One region of the Sporolactobacillus sp. PKPK-6 genome, then DNA from elsewhere that is predicted to be linked to it. Evidence: riboswitches for the same ligand, from Rfam matches in the RefSeq annotation. Region 1 holds a riboswitch; each other region holds the start of a gene.

Region 1 (4,178 bases):
CAAGAGAAGATAGATGGTGCGGCTGCAGCAGAGGAGGCGGCAAAGGCAGTAGAAGCGGCAACAAAAGCAGTAGAGCAGGCGGAACAAACCAAATCGCAAGCAGATGTGGATGCTGCTCGAGTCAAGGTCAATGCTTTGGCGGAAGGAACGACGAAGGATTCGCTGAATGCTCGGTTGAAAGTTGTACAAGAGAAGATAGATGGTGCGGCTGCGGAAGAGGAGACGGCAAAGGCAGTAGAAGCGGCAACAAAAGCAGTAGAGCAGGCGGAACAAACCAAATCGCAAGCAGACGTGGATGCTGCTCGAGTCAAGGTCAATGCTTTGGCGGACAGCGATGCAAAATCTGCCTTGGAAAAACGTCTTGATGCGCTTCAAAAGACGAGTGATACGGAGAATGCGAAAGAACATACTTATTATGTGAAAAAGGGCCCCTATCTTTACAGTTCGTCAAATGGCAGCAAGACGAGAATTGGTTTTATCGCAGTTAATACAAAGGTCAAGACCAAGACCGACCCATCAGCCAAGATGTACAAGATCACATATAAAGGAAAAACAGGCTATGTTTACAGAGTCAACCTTGGGGAAAAGCCCCTGTCCGTCACACGCTATGTCCATAAATCATCGTATTTGTACAGCACCAATACGAGTAAAAAGCGCAAGGGAATTAAGATCGCAATAAATGTGAAACTGCAGACAATCAGTACGCTCTCATCAAAAATGTACAAAGTGACGTACAAGGGAAAAACAGGCTACGTCTATAAAGTGAATCTCGGAACTAAAGCACAGTCCGTGACGCGTTACGTTCACAAGCCATCGTATTTATACAGCACCAATACGGGTAAGAAACGAAAAGGAATCAAGATCCCGAAAAATACAAAGCTCAAGACCAAAAGTCCCCTGTCAGCAAAAATGTACAAGGTCACTTATAAAGGCAAAACGGGTTATGTATATCGGGTCAATCTAGGCACAAAGCCGCTGAAGAAGCGCTGAGTGCGGAAATAAATAAGAAACAAAAACACCGGAGCGGTAAAAATGCTCCGGTGTTTTTTTACACCATCGGAAGATGCGCAGCATCGTATCAATGGAAAAAACACTTATATTATGAGAAAAGTTGAACCGAAGTGAAAGGGTTAGACCGAACGTTTGAAAAGTTAGGCCGAATCCATGAAAAAATAGGCCTAATCTAGTGAGAGTTAGACCGAAAAGTAGAGGTTAGGCCGAACCGATAGAAAGTTAGACCGAACACTTGAGAAGTTAGCCCGAATCTGTGAAAAATTAGACCGAACGCTCGAAAAGTTGAACCGAATCTCCTTTTGCTTCGCAGTCGTCTTTACTTTGCACGCATTTTTTTAAAATAATCTAGTTTTTACACCTGGATTCTCTTATCTTCTACCTGATTAATTAAAAACGATTCAGTCTATAAGTTTGACAAATCGTCTTGGAATGACTAACAATACAGACAAGCAGGTTGTGATTTTCTGAGTAATATATAGGAGAGATTTAATGAAACAATTAAAAATTGCTCTCGCTAACATACTTCTAACTTTCTCCATTTTGTTCGTGTTGTATCTGACCTTAATTCCACATGGGATTATTCATACCGGGAACGTTGCCGGGACACCTGTTCAGCATTTTACTATTAATTTGAATCCGCTTGTGATCTTTAAAAATTTTCAATCAGCCTCTCTATTTTATTTTATCGTTGATGATCTTGGGAATATTATGCTGTTTTTACCCTTTGGCTTTTTTCTGGCAATGAGGTATCCGCAGTTCCATTGGGCACATGCCTTGTTTATGAGTGCTCTGTTTTCAGCGACTATTGAATGGATCCAGCTTTTCCTGCCTAACCGTATGACCGATATCGATGATGTGATTCTCAACACAACGGGAGCTGTTTTGGGTTACATGTTCTATCGATTTGTTCAGAGAGAGGAACATAGTGGGCAGGAACAGCGGTGAATGAGCTGAGCTCTCGTCACTGCTTGATTATTGTGGTTAGTGAATTATCTTCATGTATGCCAAGAAGCAATTTCGTTTATCCTGCAACTAGGAATATCATTGCTGCTGACATTACGAAACAGGGAGATGATTTTGTGACCGATGAGGAACTATTGACCGAACTCGGATCAGAGGCAGTGTTGAATTATGAACGAAACACGGCACTTTTTTACCTACTTATGGAGAAAGGGATCATCACACAGGAAGAATTTGACGAGAAATTCAAGACCATCCACGAACATTTCGAAGACCACTTGAAAGGAATCTTCGGAGATGATGTAGAAACTGAGTGATTGTCGAACCACCGGCATCGATTGATTTAAAAAAATGGGTGAACTTTAATTCAAAAAAACAAATCGCATAAAAATAGTATGAATTAGTATTGACTCTTCAATGGAACTCTCGTAAGCTTTAAACATCAACTAAATAATTCTTATCTAGAGTGGGGGAGGGACCGGCCCAATGAACCCCGACAACCAGCATAGAAAACTGTGTATGGTGTTAATTCCGGCAGATTTGATCTGAGAGATAAGAAAAGTACAATCGGACGGCAATGGCGACTACTTTTCTTGTGCTCTAAGAAAAGCAGTCGCTTTTATTTTTCTAGGTGTGCTGTTTTTACAAAAAGCAGCAATATAAGAACTTAAGGTTTCTTCAAAAAATCAGTTATGAGGGGTAATAAGATGACTCAATATGAATTAGAAAGTGGGATAGAAAAGTCAACCTTAGCTTTATTTCAGTGGTTTCATCGACATCCCGAACTTGCCCTTGGTGAATTTGAGACGACAAAGAAGATTAAAGCAGTGCTTCAAGAGCACAACATTGACATTTTATCCAATCCAATGGATACAGGGGTCTTTGCGAAGATTGGCGGAAAAAAACCAGGCAGTTTGATCGCGCTGCGAGCGGACATTGATGCACTGCCGATTAATGAGGAGAGTGGTTTGGCCTATTCATCGGAACATTCAAATCGGATGCATGCATGCGGTCATGATTTTCACCTAACCAATTTACTGACGACAGCGATTGAATTAAAGAAAATTGAAGATCAGTTAAACGGAAGCATCTTACTTATTTTTCAGCCGGCTGAAGAGGTGGATCATGGGGCGGACCGAGTTGTAAATACAGGGATATTAAATGGTGTCGAGGCGATTTTCGGACTGCATGTTAATCCAGAACTGCCAACAGGTGTTGTTGGGGTCAAAACGGGGAATTTTAATGCCGCAGTGGATCGCTTTTTTGTTACGTTTCATGGGAAGGGTACGCATGCCGCTCATCCTGAAAGCGGGGATGATGTGATTGTGGCAACAGGTGAATTTATTGTTGCCGCTCAGACCATTGTCAGTCGAAATGTCAATCCGTTTGACCCAAGCGTGGTTTCAATCACACATCTTGAATCCGGAAAGACTTGGAATGTGCTGCCAAACACGTCGCTGCTTGAAGGAACCGTTCGATCCTTTGATAAAAAGGCGAGAGAAAAAATAAAAATGCGTTTGCAGAAAGTAGCAAGCGGCATTGCCGCCACTAACGAGGTCACGAGTGAATTCCAATGGGTGGACGGTGCTCCGGCCGTGGTCAATGATCAACAATTAACAAAATTCGTTGAAACGGTTGCCTTAAAAAAACATTTTGATGTTGTGCATCTAGAAGCAAGTATGGGTGGAGAAGATTTTTCTTGCTATCAACAGATCATACCGGGTACTTTTTTTAATGTAGGTGTTGGGTCAGCATATCCGGTTCATAGCAGTAAATTCAAGGCAGATCCTAAAGCATTTGAGACTTCCATACCTCTGTTTGTTGCCTTGGTGAAATCCTATTTGGAAGGATAGGCGCAGAATTACGCCAGCAAGGAGGAAGAGAGATGGGAGTCGAAGAGAAAAAAGCGATTGTTTTCATTGCGCATCCGGATGATGAAACATTTATCGGTGGCACGTTAGCCAGGTTGGTACGACAAAAAAATAGGGTTCTTGTTGTGATCGCGACAAATGGTGATAAGGGGACACATGATCGGGCGCAGACACCTGAACAAGTGACAACTATTCGACGGACTGAAATGGCACTTGCTGCCCATGTACTCGGGATTACGGTGAACTGGCTTAATTTTTCTGACGGAACTCTGTTTGCTAGAGAAGCACAACTCAAAGAGAAGGTGTTTCGGAAAATCAGATTGGAGCGACCGG
Region 2 (4,178 bases), on a different contig from region 1:
CGAAGGGACGTAATCCCCTTTTTCAATGGAGGCAATCGTTTGCCTCGTCACACCGACTCTCTCGCCCAGTTCCGATTGTGTCCAGTTATATCGCGCTCTCAATTCCTTGACTCGATTTACTAAATGCATGGCGTTCAGCACATCCAATGTTTAATCATCTATACATAATGTTAATTATATTTAACATTATAGATAAAGAAAAAGCGGCAGTCAAACGTGATGAACAAGAATCGTTTGTGCCGACCGCTTTATTAATTTTTCTTCAATTTTCTCGCAATGACATTACCCAGTGATTGGATAATCTGAACAATGACAATCAAGATAATAATAACCGCGTACATTACATCCGGTTGGAATCGCACATAGCCGAACTGGTACGCCAAGTCACCAAGTCCTCCGGCACCGACAAATCCGGCCATCGCTGTTTCGCCGATCAATCCGATCACCGCAATCGTTAGACCGAGAATGATCGATGAACGTGCTTCACGAATAATGACATGCCAGATAATTTTCGGGGTGGAAATACCCATGGACTGATACGCTTCAATGATGCCTTTGCTGACCTCAAGCATTGCTGTTTCCAAAAGTCGAGCAATGTACGGTGCACATGCAACGACGAGCGGAACAATAACACCTTTCACACCAATCGTCGTACCAACCAATGTCTTCGTAAACGGAAGCAGGAAGAAGAGCAGGATAATGAACGGAATCGATCGAATGACGTTAATTAATGAGTTCACGATCGTGAAAACCGCAACATTGTCCCATTGTCCGCCTTTCCGTGTCAGAACCAGCAGCACGCCAAGCGGCAGCCCGATCAGAATTGAAAAAGCGAGTGAAATCAGCGTCATCTGTGTGGTCTGGATGAACCCTTCCCAAATTGCGCTGCCCCATTCATTGATAAAGTCTGCCATTAGTCCTTCACCTCTTCCACAAGAACATCCTGATCCCGAAGAAAGCCGATCGCCGTCTCAATTTTTGCCTTATCGCCTTTCAAATGGACGAGCAGCTTGCCGACCGACTGATTCTTCAATTGATCAATGCCGCCGGCAATAATACTTGGCAAGACATCATACTGCTTAGCAAGTGTCGCTAGTACCGGATCCTTCGATGATTCTCCTAAGAAGGTCAGTTTGACCAATCGGCCCGATTTAAGTAAATCGTTCTTCACCGAGTCCGGAATCTGAAACTTGGATTCCGTGCTGATGAATTGCTTGGTCATCGGCTGCTGCGGTTGCGTAAACACATCGACAACCGAACCTTGTTCCACAATTCTGCCGTCTTCCATAACGGCCACACGATCACAAATACGCTGAATAACGTTCAGCTCATGAGTGATCAGGAAAATAGTAATGCCCAGTTCCTTATTGACCTTGAGCAATAATTCAAGAATTGCCTCGGTTGTATTCGGATCCAGTGCACTCGTTGCCTCATCGCTGAGCAGCACTTCCGGTTCATGAGCGAGCGCGCGGGCAATGGCCACACGCTGTTTTTGGCCTCCGGATAATTGGCTCGGAAAAGCACTCTGCCGATCTGACAATCCGACAATCTCTAAGTACTTTTCGGTGCGCTTCTTAATTTCTTCTTTCGGCACGCCTTCCAATTTTAGCGGCGTTGCAACATTGTCATAGACATTCGCTGTCTCAAGCAAATTGTAACCTTGAAAAATCATACCGATTTTACGTCTTAATTGCCGCAAGCCTTTTTTATTCAGCTCCAAAACATCCTGATCATCGACAAACACCTGCCCGTTTGTTGGCCGCTCAAGCAGGTTTACACAACGGATCAGTGTACTCTTTCCGGCACCGCTGAAACCGATAACACCAAAAATTTCACCTTTGTTTACCTCAAGGGAAACGTCCTTCAAGGCCTCAATCTTGTTCTTTCCAACACGAAACGTTTTTGACACATGCTGTAATTTAATCAAGATGCTTCCTCCTTACCAAGCAGGAACTACGGAACCGCCAAACTGTTTCTTAATGTATGCTTTGACTTCCTTCGATTGATAGTATTTCTTCAGCTGCTTGACTACTTTATCATTCTTATTATCGGTACGGACAACAAAATAGTTAGGGTACGGGTTGTTTTCAAGCGGTTCATGGAAAATAGAATCCTTCAACACTGTAAGACCTGCGCCCATCGCAAAGTTGGTATTAATTGCGGATGCAGTAACTTCACCAAGTTGTGCCGGAAGCTGTGCGGCATCCAATTCGATAATCTTCAGATGTTTGGGATTGCTGACCACGTCGCGTTTCGTTGATGTAATCCCAGCACCCTTCTTCAGTTTAATAACGCCGGCCTTCTCAAATAATTGCAAAGCGCGGAGCTCGTTAGCCGGGTCATTCGGTACTGCAATCTTGTCGCCGTCTTTCAAATCTTTAAGACTTTTAATTTTTTTCGAGTAGATCCCCATTGGAAAGGCCACGGTTTTGAACACATCAGTAATTTTATAGTTTTTATTTTTAATCTGATCCTTGAGGAATGGGAGCGTCTGGTAGCTGTTCGCATCCAGATCTTTATCGTTCAGTGCAATATTCGGCTGATTGTAATCGTTGAATACTTTCAATTTAATTGTCAATCCGTCTTTTTTCGCCAACTTAACGACTTGTTCCATTACTTGTTGGTGAGGACCGCCGGTCACACCGACCGTAATTTCCTTTTCACTCAATTCCTTTGAAGAACTATTGCCGCAAGCGGCCAAAACAAAAATTAAAGAAAATGCTAAAAACGCTGAGATAACTGCAGTAATCTTTTTCAATGTTTGCTTCCTCCTGTTTGTATATAAGAATACTCTGATTTCTAACCGAAGGCTTTTCCAATCATCCAGTTTTCCTAATTTATGAAGAGCTCGGAACTAATAAAGGCTTCCCTCGAGAAGAGAGAAGCCTGATCCGTTCATATCTTCTCTTATCTCTCAAAATCCAAATGGATTCTGCAGGAATTGGCACCTAAATTTTCATTTGGTTGCCGGGTTTCATCGGGCCAGTCCCTCCGCCGCTCTGGATAAGAAGTATTCAATTGGTTAGTGATACGATTGTACCGCGAAATCGCGAATGTGTCAAAACTTTGTCGTTAAGTTCCATATAGTTCCACAAACAAGCTGCTATTCTTAATTACTTAGCCGATTCAACGGTTGTCGCGTAACCTTTTGGGTGGCTGCTGTGCCAAGCCCAGGCATCGGCAAGTATTTCAGGAATGTTCGTGTGTTTCGGGTTCCAACCAAGCACACGCTTTGCCTTTTCAGGGGAAGCGATCAGCGTGCTCGGATCTCCCGCACGTCTTGGAGCCAGTTCAGCAGGAATAGCCTCTCCGGTAACTTTTCTTGCCGCCTCAATAATTTCCTTAACCGAAAATCCTTCACTTGAGCCAAGGTTGAATACATCACTCTTGCCGCCGTCAAACAGATAGCGAAGTGCCAGGCGATGTGCGGCGATCAGATCCTCAATGTGCACATAATCACGGACGCAGGTCCCATCTTTGGTTGCATAATCATCGCCGAAAATGGAGATATGGTCACGCTCACCGGCAGCAACCTGGAGAACAATCGGAATTAAGTGTGTTTCCGGATGGTGATCCTCCCCAATTGATCCGCCTTTACTTGCGCCGGCAACATTGAAGTAACGAAGGGCAACAAATCGCATGCCATACGCACGATCACACCATTTCATCATCTTTTCCATTGTAAGCTTGGTTTCGCCGTATGGATTGGTCGGCTGCGTCGGCATGTCTTCGGTAATCGGAACAACTTCCGGTTCGCCGTATGTTGCCGCAGTTGAAGAAAATACGATGTGTTTCACGTTATTATCGTTCATAACTTCCAAAAGAATTTGCATCCCGTAGACATTATTATTGAAATACTTCAGCGGCTTCTCAACCGATTCGCCGACTAAAGAATTGGCGGCAAAATGAATGACGCCTTTAATATTTTCTTTCTTAAATACAGAATCCAAGAACGTCTTGTCGCGAATATCTCCTTGATAAAATTTTGCGTTCGGATGAAGTGCATCCTTATGACCGGTCTGCAAGTTGTCGACAACAACCACATCCTCGCCGGCATCGATGAGTTGATAAACCGCGTGCGAACCAATGTATCCGGCGCCGCCCAATACTAAAATAGCCATAAAAAACCCCTTCTCATTGTCTTCTTTTGTCTACCATTTTCCACCTTATTGAAAAGC
Region 3 (4,178 bases), 170 kb from region 1:
AGATATTTCTCTGGAAGTTTCCCAACCAGTCCTTTATACTGACAACACCTAAGCTCGCCGACCAACACCAGAAGGTAAAGAAAGAAGCATCAAGATTAGGAGTGAGTAAGTTGATGAATAAAGAGACAGAAGCAAGCTTAAGAAACTCGGGTGGTCAAAGATGAGTCAAGAACCTGACCTCTCCGTTAATTTTGCAGGGCTGACGCTGACCAGTCCGGTCATGCCCGCCTGCGGAACATTTGAGTTAACAAGTAAACCGGATTTCGACGCCAACCAAATCGGTGCGTTTATTCCGAAAAGTATTTCCATGAACAAACACAGCAAAGAGCAGGCTTCAAGCATTTTCGAGGCGGAGGGCAGCATGCTGAACTCCGTGACCTTTCAAAGCGAGGATATCGAATATTTTGAAGCACGCGTTTTGCCGGTGTATGAACCCTATCAACCGCCGCTGATCATCAATCTTTCCGGAGAAACCGTTGATGAATTCGCTCAGACTGCCGAAAAGTTAAACCAATGGGATAAGATTGCCGGTTTTGAAATTAATCTCTCTTGTCCGAATAGTGATGACAATCGACAAGTGTTCGGACTGCTCAGCGAGTCAACCTACAGCTTAATCCGCAAAATTCGAAACGTCACCGACAAGCCGCTGATCGCAAAATTGTCGCCGTCCGTCTCGCGTATTCAGGAAATTACACTCGCCGCTGAACAGGGCGGCGCGGATGCCTTCACCGTGGCGAACGCATATTCAGCCATGTCCATCGACATCAACACGCGCAAGCCGAAGCTAGGCAATGTCATCGGCACACTTTCAGGTTCAGCAATCAAGCCGCTGATTGTGCGCCTCATCTTTCAAGTGCACCAAATCAGCCATCTGCCGATCATCGGCAGCGGCGGTGTGATGACCGGCAGCGATGCAATTGAAATGCTGCTCGCCGGTGCTGCCGCAGTCCAGGTCGGGACCGCAAACTACCGCAATCCCGCTGCGATGATTGAAATCATCAACCAGATTCGCGACTATTTAATACGCGAAGATATCCATTCCGTCTCCAGCCTGATCGGTCAAGTAGACCTCAGCTGATGCAGATAAAAAGCGCGGTCAGTGCCGCGCTTTTTTTGTTGCTTAAAAACTAGCTCAATGCTGTGTGAAATTGAATGATGACATAGCAAACCCCAATGCCCATGCACGACCAGGGACAAGGACCAGAACCCATGCACGGAAAATGAGATTCAACGCACGAAATCGCTAAATCAATGCGCGAAAACCCGTCCAATGCATGAAAATACGACGCCAACGCACGAACCGGGGCCAGGATCCCCCCCATGCCCGAAATTCATGATCCAATGCACGATAATCATGGTTCAATGCACGAAAAACCCCAATCAATGCACGAAAATACGACGCCAACGCACGAACCTGGGCCAGGATCCCCCCATGCCCGAAACCAGTGATCCAATGCACGATAATCATGGTTCAATGCACGAAAACCCGAGTCCAATGCACGAAAATACGATGCCAACGCACGAACCGGGCTCAGGATCGCCCCCCATGCCCGAAACCAGTGATCCAATGCACGATAATCATGGTTCAATGCACGAAAAACCCCAATCAATGCACGCCCCCCACTCCCAATGCACAAACTCAAGCATCTCAATTATGAAAAAATCGGGAATGCTGCTTAATTTAAATAAATCATATTGACAAACTGGGGATTAGGCCATATACTAACATCACAATTCCATTTCTTATCGAGAGCGACGGAGGGAACTAGCCCGATGAAGTCCGACAACCAGCACTTAGGTGTATGGTGTTAAATCTAGCAGACCGCTTGGGCGGTACTGGAAGATAAGAGTCAACGTTTACGCTCAGTAAAAGTTACTTTCTTATCGCGGAAAGTAGCTTTTTTAATTTACACATGAGCAAAAAATCTCCCTTTAAGAAATTGGAATAATGGAAAAGAGGGAGGAACAAGATGAGTGAACATGTGGTTCAAAGATTCGGGCCTGAGTATTATTGCAATGAACCCGGCGCGTTTGAACAGCTGCCCGAAATTCTGAATGACAGGCGGTGGCATAACGTCTTACTGGTTCACGGACATCGATCATGGGAGGCAGCTAAGCCTTATCTCCCGCTGGACCAGCTTACCAACGTTGCTGAAGCTGTGCATCAAGGCGAATGCTCGGAAAGCGAAATGGAACGCATTAAGCAATTAAGCATTCAGCATTCGAGCGATGTCATCATTGGTGTCGGCGGTGGGAAAATTCTCGATACCGTCAAAGCGGTATCCGCGCAGCAGTCCATTCCATGCGTGCTGCTGCCGACACTTGCCTCGAACTGTGCCAGTTTTACACCGATCAGCATCGTCTATAAAGAAGACGGCAGTCGGCTTGGAACGCTGAGGCATCGGAAATCAAACGACGTTGTGCTTGTCGAACCAAAAATTATCGCCGAGGCACCAATCGAGGCGTTTCGGTCCGGCCTTGGTGACACGCTCGCCAAATGGTATGAAGCACGCGTCCGTCTGAGCAAAATTCCGCAGGAAGAACGGAGCCTGCCGCTCCAACTGAGCTTTAATTACGCCAAAACCTGTCGCGATACTGTTTTTGAAAACGGAAGGCAGGCGCTTGACGCTGTGAAAGAAAAAACAGCAAGCCTTGCACTTCAAAGAGTCATCGACACCATTTTCATCGCTGCCGGACTCGTCGGCGGATTAGCCGAAGCACATGGCCGAAGCGTCGGCGCACATGCGTTTTTTAACGCCTCGACCTTTCTCGGACTCGAAGCAGTCGCACCACATGGCACCTTGGTTGCCTATGGAATCCTGCTTCAGCTCGAACTCGAAAGCAAGATGGCGGAACAAAAACAAGTCCTTGATCTGTATCAGGATCTCGGCCTGCCGACGAAGCTAGCTCAGGTCGGACTTTCACTCGGCAACGAGCAGCAGCTGAGCAGCCTTGCCCGTCACATGACCGATTCGGACTCGCGCATTCACGAACTGCCCTTTGACGTGACAGCAGAGCGCGTCCGGACGGCGATTGAAAAACTTGAGGCACGCGCGCAGCACGCAGAAAAGGTGGGAACGACTCATGACTGAATTTGCAGCATCCGAGCGATTGCAGGCACTTAAACCGAAATTTTTCGCCCAGCAAGCCAAAAAGATCAAGGCGCTGAAGGAAAAAGGCCTCGATGTCATCAATCTCGGCCGCGGGAATCCCGATCAGCCGACCTTTCCGGAAATCGTGAGCAACCTTCATCAAGCGTCGAAAGAAACGGCCAATCAAGGATATCCGCCCTACGGAGGCAAACAGAAGCTGAAGCAGGCGATCGCGGATTTTTATAAAAAAAACTATCAAGTCGATCTTGATCCGGACAGCGAAATCGCCATATTTAACGGATCGATTGTTGCACTGACGGCAATCTCGCTGGCACTGCTCAATCAGGGCGACACAGCACTTGTTCCTGATCCGGCATTCGGCGGCTATGAGATCGGCGTCACGATGGCAGGAGCACATGCGGCTTCTCTGCCTCTGCTTGAGAAGAACGATTTTTTGCCCGATTACACGCGTGTGCCACAAGACGTGAGTGAAAAGGCAAAGCTGCTGTTTCTGAATTACCCGAACAATCCGACCGGAGCTTCGGCAAACGCGGCCTTTTTCGAAAAAACCGTCGATTATGCACAACAGAATCACATTGCCGTTGTCCATGATTTCGCATACGGCGATATCGGCTTCGAAGAAGAAGCGCCGCGCAGCTTTCTGCAGACACCTGGAGCAAAGGAAGCTGGCATTGAAATCTATACATTTTCTAAAACATTTAATATGGCAGGATGGCGAGTTGCCTTCGCGGCAGGCAACGCATCACTGATTAAGCATTTGAATCACTATTTGGTCAACAACGTCGGCGGCGTGTTCGGAGCTGTGCAGGATGCCGCGGCATTCGCTCTTGGCACTCAGGAACGTCAGCGAGCCGAGCTTCGTGCACTTTATCAATCACGTCGGGACTACTTAATCAAAGAATTGACTGCGCTCGGTTACCGAGTGTATCCGTCAAAAGGAACGTTTTTCCTATGGGTAAGGGTTCCGCAAGGCTTTTCTGCAACCCAATACTCAGAAAAACTATTAGATAACTTGGGAATAGCCGTTGTTCCCGGAACATCATACGGGTCGTCCGGAGAGTCCTA
Region 4 (4,178 bases), on a different contig from region 1:
GATGATTTCATCAAATTCAGAGTAGCACATATGCGTATGAATTTGTGTGTCATTATTAACAAATGATGTTGCCAGCCGGAATGAGTAGACGGCATCATGCAGATAGCCCGGTTTCTTGTCTTCCTTCAGTGGAAGACCTTCTCGAAGTGCCGGTTCGTCAACTTGGATCATGCGGATATCCGCTTCTTCAAGTGCGTGCACTTCTTTCTTTAAAGCGAGCGCAATTTGGTTGAACACGTCACCTTGACTGATGTCGTCACGGACGAATGACCAGTTGTAGATCGTGACCGGTCCGGTAAGCATACCTTTTACCGGCTTATTTGTCAGTGACTGAGCATAGGCGCTTTCCTTCACCGTCATTGGATCTTGCCATGATACATCTCCGAAGATCAGCGGTGGCTTAACACAACGCGAGCCATAGGACTGAACCCATCCGAAACGTGTAAAGGCAAATCCGTTCAGCTTTTCGCCAAAGTACTCAACCATGTCGTTTCGTTCGAATTCACCATGGACGAGGACATCAATTCCGAGATCTTCCTGAATTTCGATCCATTTCGCCGTTTCATCTTTAATAAATTGCTCATAGCGTTCTTCGGACCATTCGCCGCGTCTCCAATTACGTCGGGCCTGACGAACTTCTTTCGTCTGAGGGAAGCTCCCGATTGTTGTTGTCGGCAGTGGTGGCAGATTGAAGGCATCGGCTTGCACCTGCTGACGAAGTTTATAAGAGCCGGGGCGCGACGGCAGTTCCTCGTCTAATTGATCAATTTCTTTTTGAACTTCTTTATTGTTGCGGTGTTCGGATTGCTGTAGTGTCTGCAGATCTGCACTGTTTTTCTGAAGGGCACCATAGATGGCGGCTTCGCTTTCATTAAGCCCTTTCGTAAGGTAAACGACCTCGGTCAACTTTTCATCGGCGAAGGAAAGACCGTTCAGAAGCACAGGATCAAGATTGGTTTCATTTGAGATCGTGACCGGTACATGGAGCAGGCTTGATGACGGTGTGACCCACAGATTCTCGTGATACTTAACTGATGAGAGCAGTGTCTGCAGTTCAGTAAGTGTCGCCTTTAAATCTGTCTTCCAAATATTTCGACCGTCTACAACGCCTGCAGCCAGTACCTTGCCTTCAGGGAATCCATAGGCTTTGATCGATGCCAAATTTTCTTCTTTGCCGTAAACAAAATCAAGACCGATACCGTCAACGGGCAATTGAACGACAGCTTCGTAATCATCAATCGCCTCAAAGTAGGTTTGCAGAAGAAGCTTCAGTTCAGGCACACCATTTTTAATAAAATGGTAGGCTTTCGCGAACGCAGCAAGATCTTCTTTGCTCTGTTCCTTGACAAGAATAGGTTCATCGATCTGCACCCATTCAGCCCCGGCTTCTTTCAGTTCTTGAAACACCTGTACGTACAATGGAAGCAGTGCGTCAAGCAGTGTATTAAAATGATCTGGATCATAACCCTTTGACAGCTTTAACAGCGTCACCGGTCCGACAATAACGGGCTTGGCGACGATACCGAGCTCATTCTTTGCTTCATTAAACAAATTAAGAAGGCGGTTTTCCGTCAGATAAGGTTTGGTTTCATTGCTGATTTCCGGAACAATGTAGTGATAATTTGTATTAAACCATTTGGTCATTTCCGATGCTTCTGAATTTTTGTTTCCACGAGCAATTGAGAAGTATGTTTCAAGCGATAGTTCTTTTTCATTTGATTTAAAGCGGTCGGGAATTAAACCGAAAAGAACAGCCGTATCAAGGACATGATCATAAAGGCTGAAATCTCCAACGGGAATCAGATCAACTCCAATGTCTTTTTGTTTTTTCAAATAGCTTAAGCGCAGTGTTTTAACCGTATCTAGAAACGTTTCTTTCGAAATTTTACCGGCCCAAAATTGCTCAAGTGCCTTTTTCCATTCTCTTTTTTCGCCGATTCTCGGGTATCCGAGATTCGCACTTAATACTTTACCCATGTCTTCATCCTCCTGTAATCTGCATAACAAATTTTTCGAGGGGGAAAAACAAAAGGCCTCTCTATTTTAGAGAGGCCTGAATTATCATCCGCACCCTCTTATCTTCCAAGATTCTAAAATACCAATCTTGCTGGAATTAGCACCTTTTCATAAAATGAAAGGTTGCCGGGCTTCACAGGGCCAGTCCCTCCGCCGCTCTTAATAAGAGTTTAATTAAGTTAATTTGAATACTAACATGGAATTTGGGATTCGTCAATGCTTTACTTCGACAACGCAAGTGGATTGAATCATTTAAAAATAGTTTAAAAACAGCAAGATCTGCACGCAAAACATATTCACATTTTCACTTCATCTGACGATAAAGAGAGTGAGTATGTCTCTCAAACATGAACGAACAGCAGCGAAGACACAATGAGGGTGGATACGAAATGAGTGAGCAATTTAATCGAGACAGATGGCTGAAGGAAGTGGAGAAGCAGATCACTGATCAATCGATCACAGATCATTCTGTTCTAAAACGGATTCGACTGGCACAAATTCATAAACTGGATCTGCAACTGTTGAAATGGATGCGTCCATATCTTATGAATTATTACGTTAACATTGTCAATCAAATGAGCCAACATGTACTCGATTTATATAAAATACAGAGCACGGTTCCGTCTCAAAAGACAAAAGAATACTTGAAAAATATGTATGCAGAACAAACTCGGCTTCTTTTCAACGGGTCTCTTGATCGGAGCGTTTTAGTACATTGCGAGCAAAATGCAGTTTTTTTTCTTGACCATGAGTTAAGCATTGCAAATCAAATTGCTCTTTTTAGTTTGTACCGTCGAGCGCTTATTGAAGCGGTCGAACATGAGGTCAATCATCCTGAACAGGCTTTATTTCTATCCGAATCTTTAGATAAATTTCTAAGTCTAGAGCAGCAATTGATTCTGGAACGTTATCAGCAGCTGAAGCATGAACGTGAACTTGAAAAAGAAGAGGTTATTCGCTTCAGAGCCTATCATGATGCACTGACCGGGCTTCCCAATAATTTGGTTGCTGAAGAATCGGTTGTCGATTTGGTCAAAGGATATAAAAACAGCAATCGGTCGTTTTCATTACTGAAAATAAACGTCGACCGATTAAAAATAATTAATGAAATTTTCGGTCGACAAATAGGAAATGAACTGTTGATCGCTTTATCCGGGAGAATGAAGGGAGCTCTTAAAGACTTCAATGCAGAATTGTATCGGATCAGCAGTGATGAATTCATGATTATCTGCAGAGACTGCTTGAATAAGCGCGGCTTGACACATCTCATCGAAACATTATTGCGGACAACCGAACAGCCCTACCATATCGACGGAAAAGAGATCTATGCAACATTCAGTATCGGCATCTCACAATTTCCGTATGATGGACGTTCGAGCATTCAAATATTGGCGAGTGCGGAAGCAGCACTAAGAGAGGCAAAGAAAAGCAGCAGAGAAAGTTTTTTCTTTTATAATAATGAACTTCACCAGAAGCTGCTTATGAAGCTGAATACGGAAAATGAATTGCAATCCGCATTATATAATCATCAATTTGTGTTATATTACCAACCTCAGGTTGACGCATGTACCGGCGCACTGATTGGTGTAGAGGCTTTGGTTCGGTGGGAACATCCGGAACGCGGCATCGTTCCCCCAAGCGCTTTTATTTCGGTTGCTGAAGAAACAGGAATAATTCGTGACATTGGCTGGTGGGTGCTTGACGAGGCCTGCCGGCAAATGAAGAAGTGGCAGGATCGCGGTACTCCCAAAGTACCCATTTCTGTGAATCTCTCGTTTAATCAATTTCATGATGATTCGTTAGTCAAACGGGTATGCTTCGCGTTAGAAGCAAGCGGTCTTCAACCTGAATATCTTGAGCTGGAGATTACTGAATCAACGATGGCAGAGGATTTGGAACGATCCATCAGGCTATTAAAAGAAATTCGGGCACTGGGAGTAGGCGTCAGTCTTGACGACTTCGGTACTGGATACAGTTCGCTCAGCTATTTGAAGAGCCTGCCGATCAATCAGTTAAAGATTGATCGTTCTTTTGTGATGGATATTGCACAAAGTAATCAAGATCAAGCGATTGTAACCGCAATTGTTTCGATGGCTGAACATCTATGGATCGATGTTATTGTTGAGGGAATTGAGACTAAGGAGCAATTGCGTGCAATTGAA

What was found. A riboswitch is a leader RNA that binds a small molecule or an ion and turns the genes downstream of it on or off. The one in region 1 is predicted to bind S-adenosylmethionine.
Region 2: it holds a riboswitch for S-adenosylmethionine, as region 1 does, so the genes downstream of both, AC1MBV_RS16905 (MetQ/NlpA family ABC transporter substrate-binding protein) here and AC1MBV_RS06000 (amidohydrolase) in region 1, are expected to answer to the same signal.
Region 3: it holds a riboswitch for S-adenosylmethionine, as region 1 does, so the genes downstream of both, AC1MBV_RS06840 (iron-containing alcohol dehydrogenase family protein) here and AC1MBV_RS06000 (amidohydrolase) in region 1, are expected to answer to the same signal.
Region 4: it holds a riboswitch for S-adenosylmethionine, as region 1 does, so the genes downstream of both, metE (5-methyltetrahydropteroyltriglutamate--homocysteine S-methyltransferase) here and AC1MBV_RS06000 (amidohydrolase) in region 1, are expected to answer to the same signal.

The regions. Positions count from the first base shown of each region.
Region 1 covers NZ_JBWXPA010000001.1:1,255,972-1,260,149, reverse strand. Annotated here, with positions in the region: gene AC1MBV_RS06015 (GH32 C-terminal domain-containing protein) at 1-990, shown strand, start outside; gene AC1MBV_RS06010 (VanZ family protein) at 1,504-1,959, shown strand; gene AC1MBV_RS06005 (hypothetical protein) at 1,956-2,291, shown strand; SAM riboswitch class I at 2,429-2,533, shown strand; gene AC1MBV_RS06000 (amidohydrolase) at 2,682-3,827, shown strand; gene AC1MBV_RS05995 (PIG-L deacetylase family protein) at 3,860-4,178, shown strand, end outside.
Region 2 covers NZ_JBWXPA010000003.1:172,754-176,931, forward strand. Annotated here, with positions in the region: gene AC1MBV_RS16890 (helix-turn-helix transcriptional regulator) at 1-129, opposite strand, end outside; gene AC1MBV_RS16895 (methionine ABC transporter permease) at 252-914, opposite strand; gene AC1MBV_RS16900 (methionine ABC transporter ATP-binding protein) at 914-1,927, opposite strand; gene AC1MBV_RS16905 (MetQ/NlpA family ABC transporter substrate-binding protein) at 1,940-2,758, opposite strand; SAM riboswitch class I at 2,905-3,010, opposite strand; gene galE (UDP-glucose 4-epimerase GalE) at 3,114-4,121, opposite strand.
Region 3 covers NZ_JBWXPA010000001.1:1,428,332-1,432,509, reverse strand. Annotated here, with positions in the region: gene AC1MBV_RS06850 (dihydroorotate dehydrogenase) at 161-1,078, shown strand; gene AC1MBV_RS06845 (hypothetical protein) at 1,353-1,610, opposite strand; SAM riboswitch class I at 1,741-1,850, shown strand; gene AC1MBV_RS06840 (iron-containing alcohol dehydrogenase family protein) at 1,971-3,092, shown strand; gene AC1MBV_RS06835 (aminotransferase class I/II-fold pyridoxal phosphate-dependent enzyme) at 3,085-4,178, shown strand, end outside.
Region 4 covers NZ_JBWXPA010000002.1:548,139-552,316, reverse strand. Annotated here, with positions in the region: gene metE (5-methyltetrahydropteroyltriglutamate--homocysteine S-methyltransferase) at 1-1,977, opposite strand, end outside; SAM riboswitch class I at 2,073-2,185, opposite strand; gene AC1MBV_RS13535 (putative bifunctional diguanylate cyclase/phosphodiesterase) at 2,406-4,178, shown strand, end outside.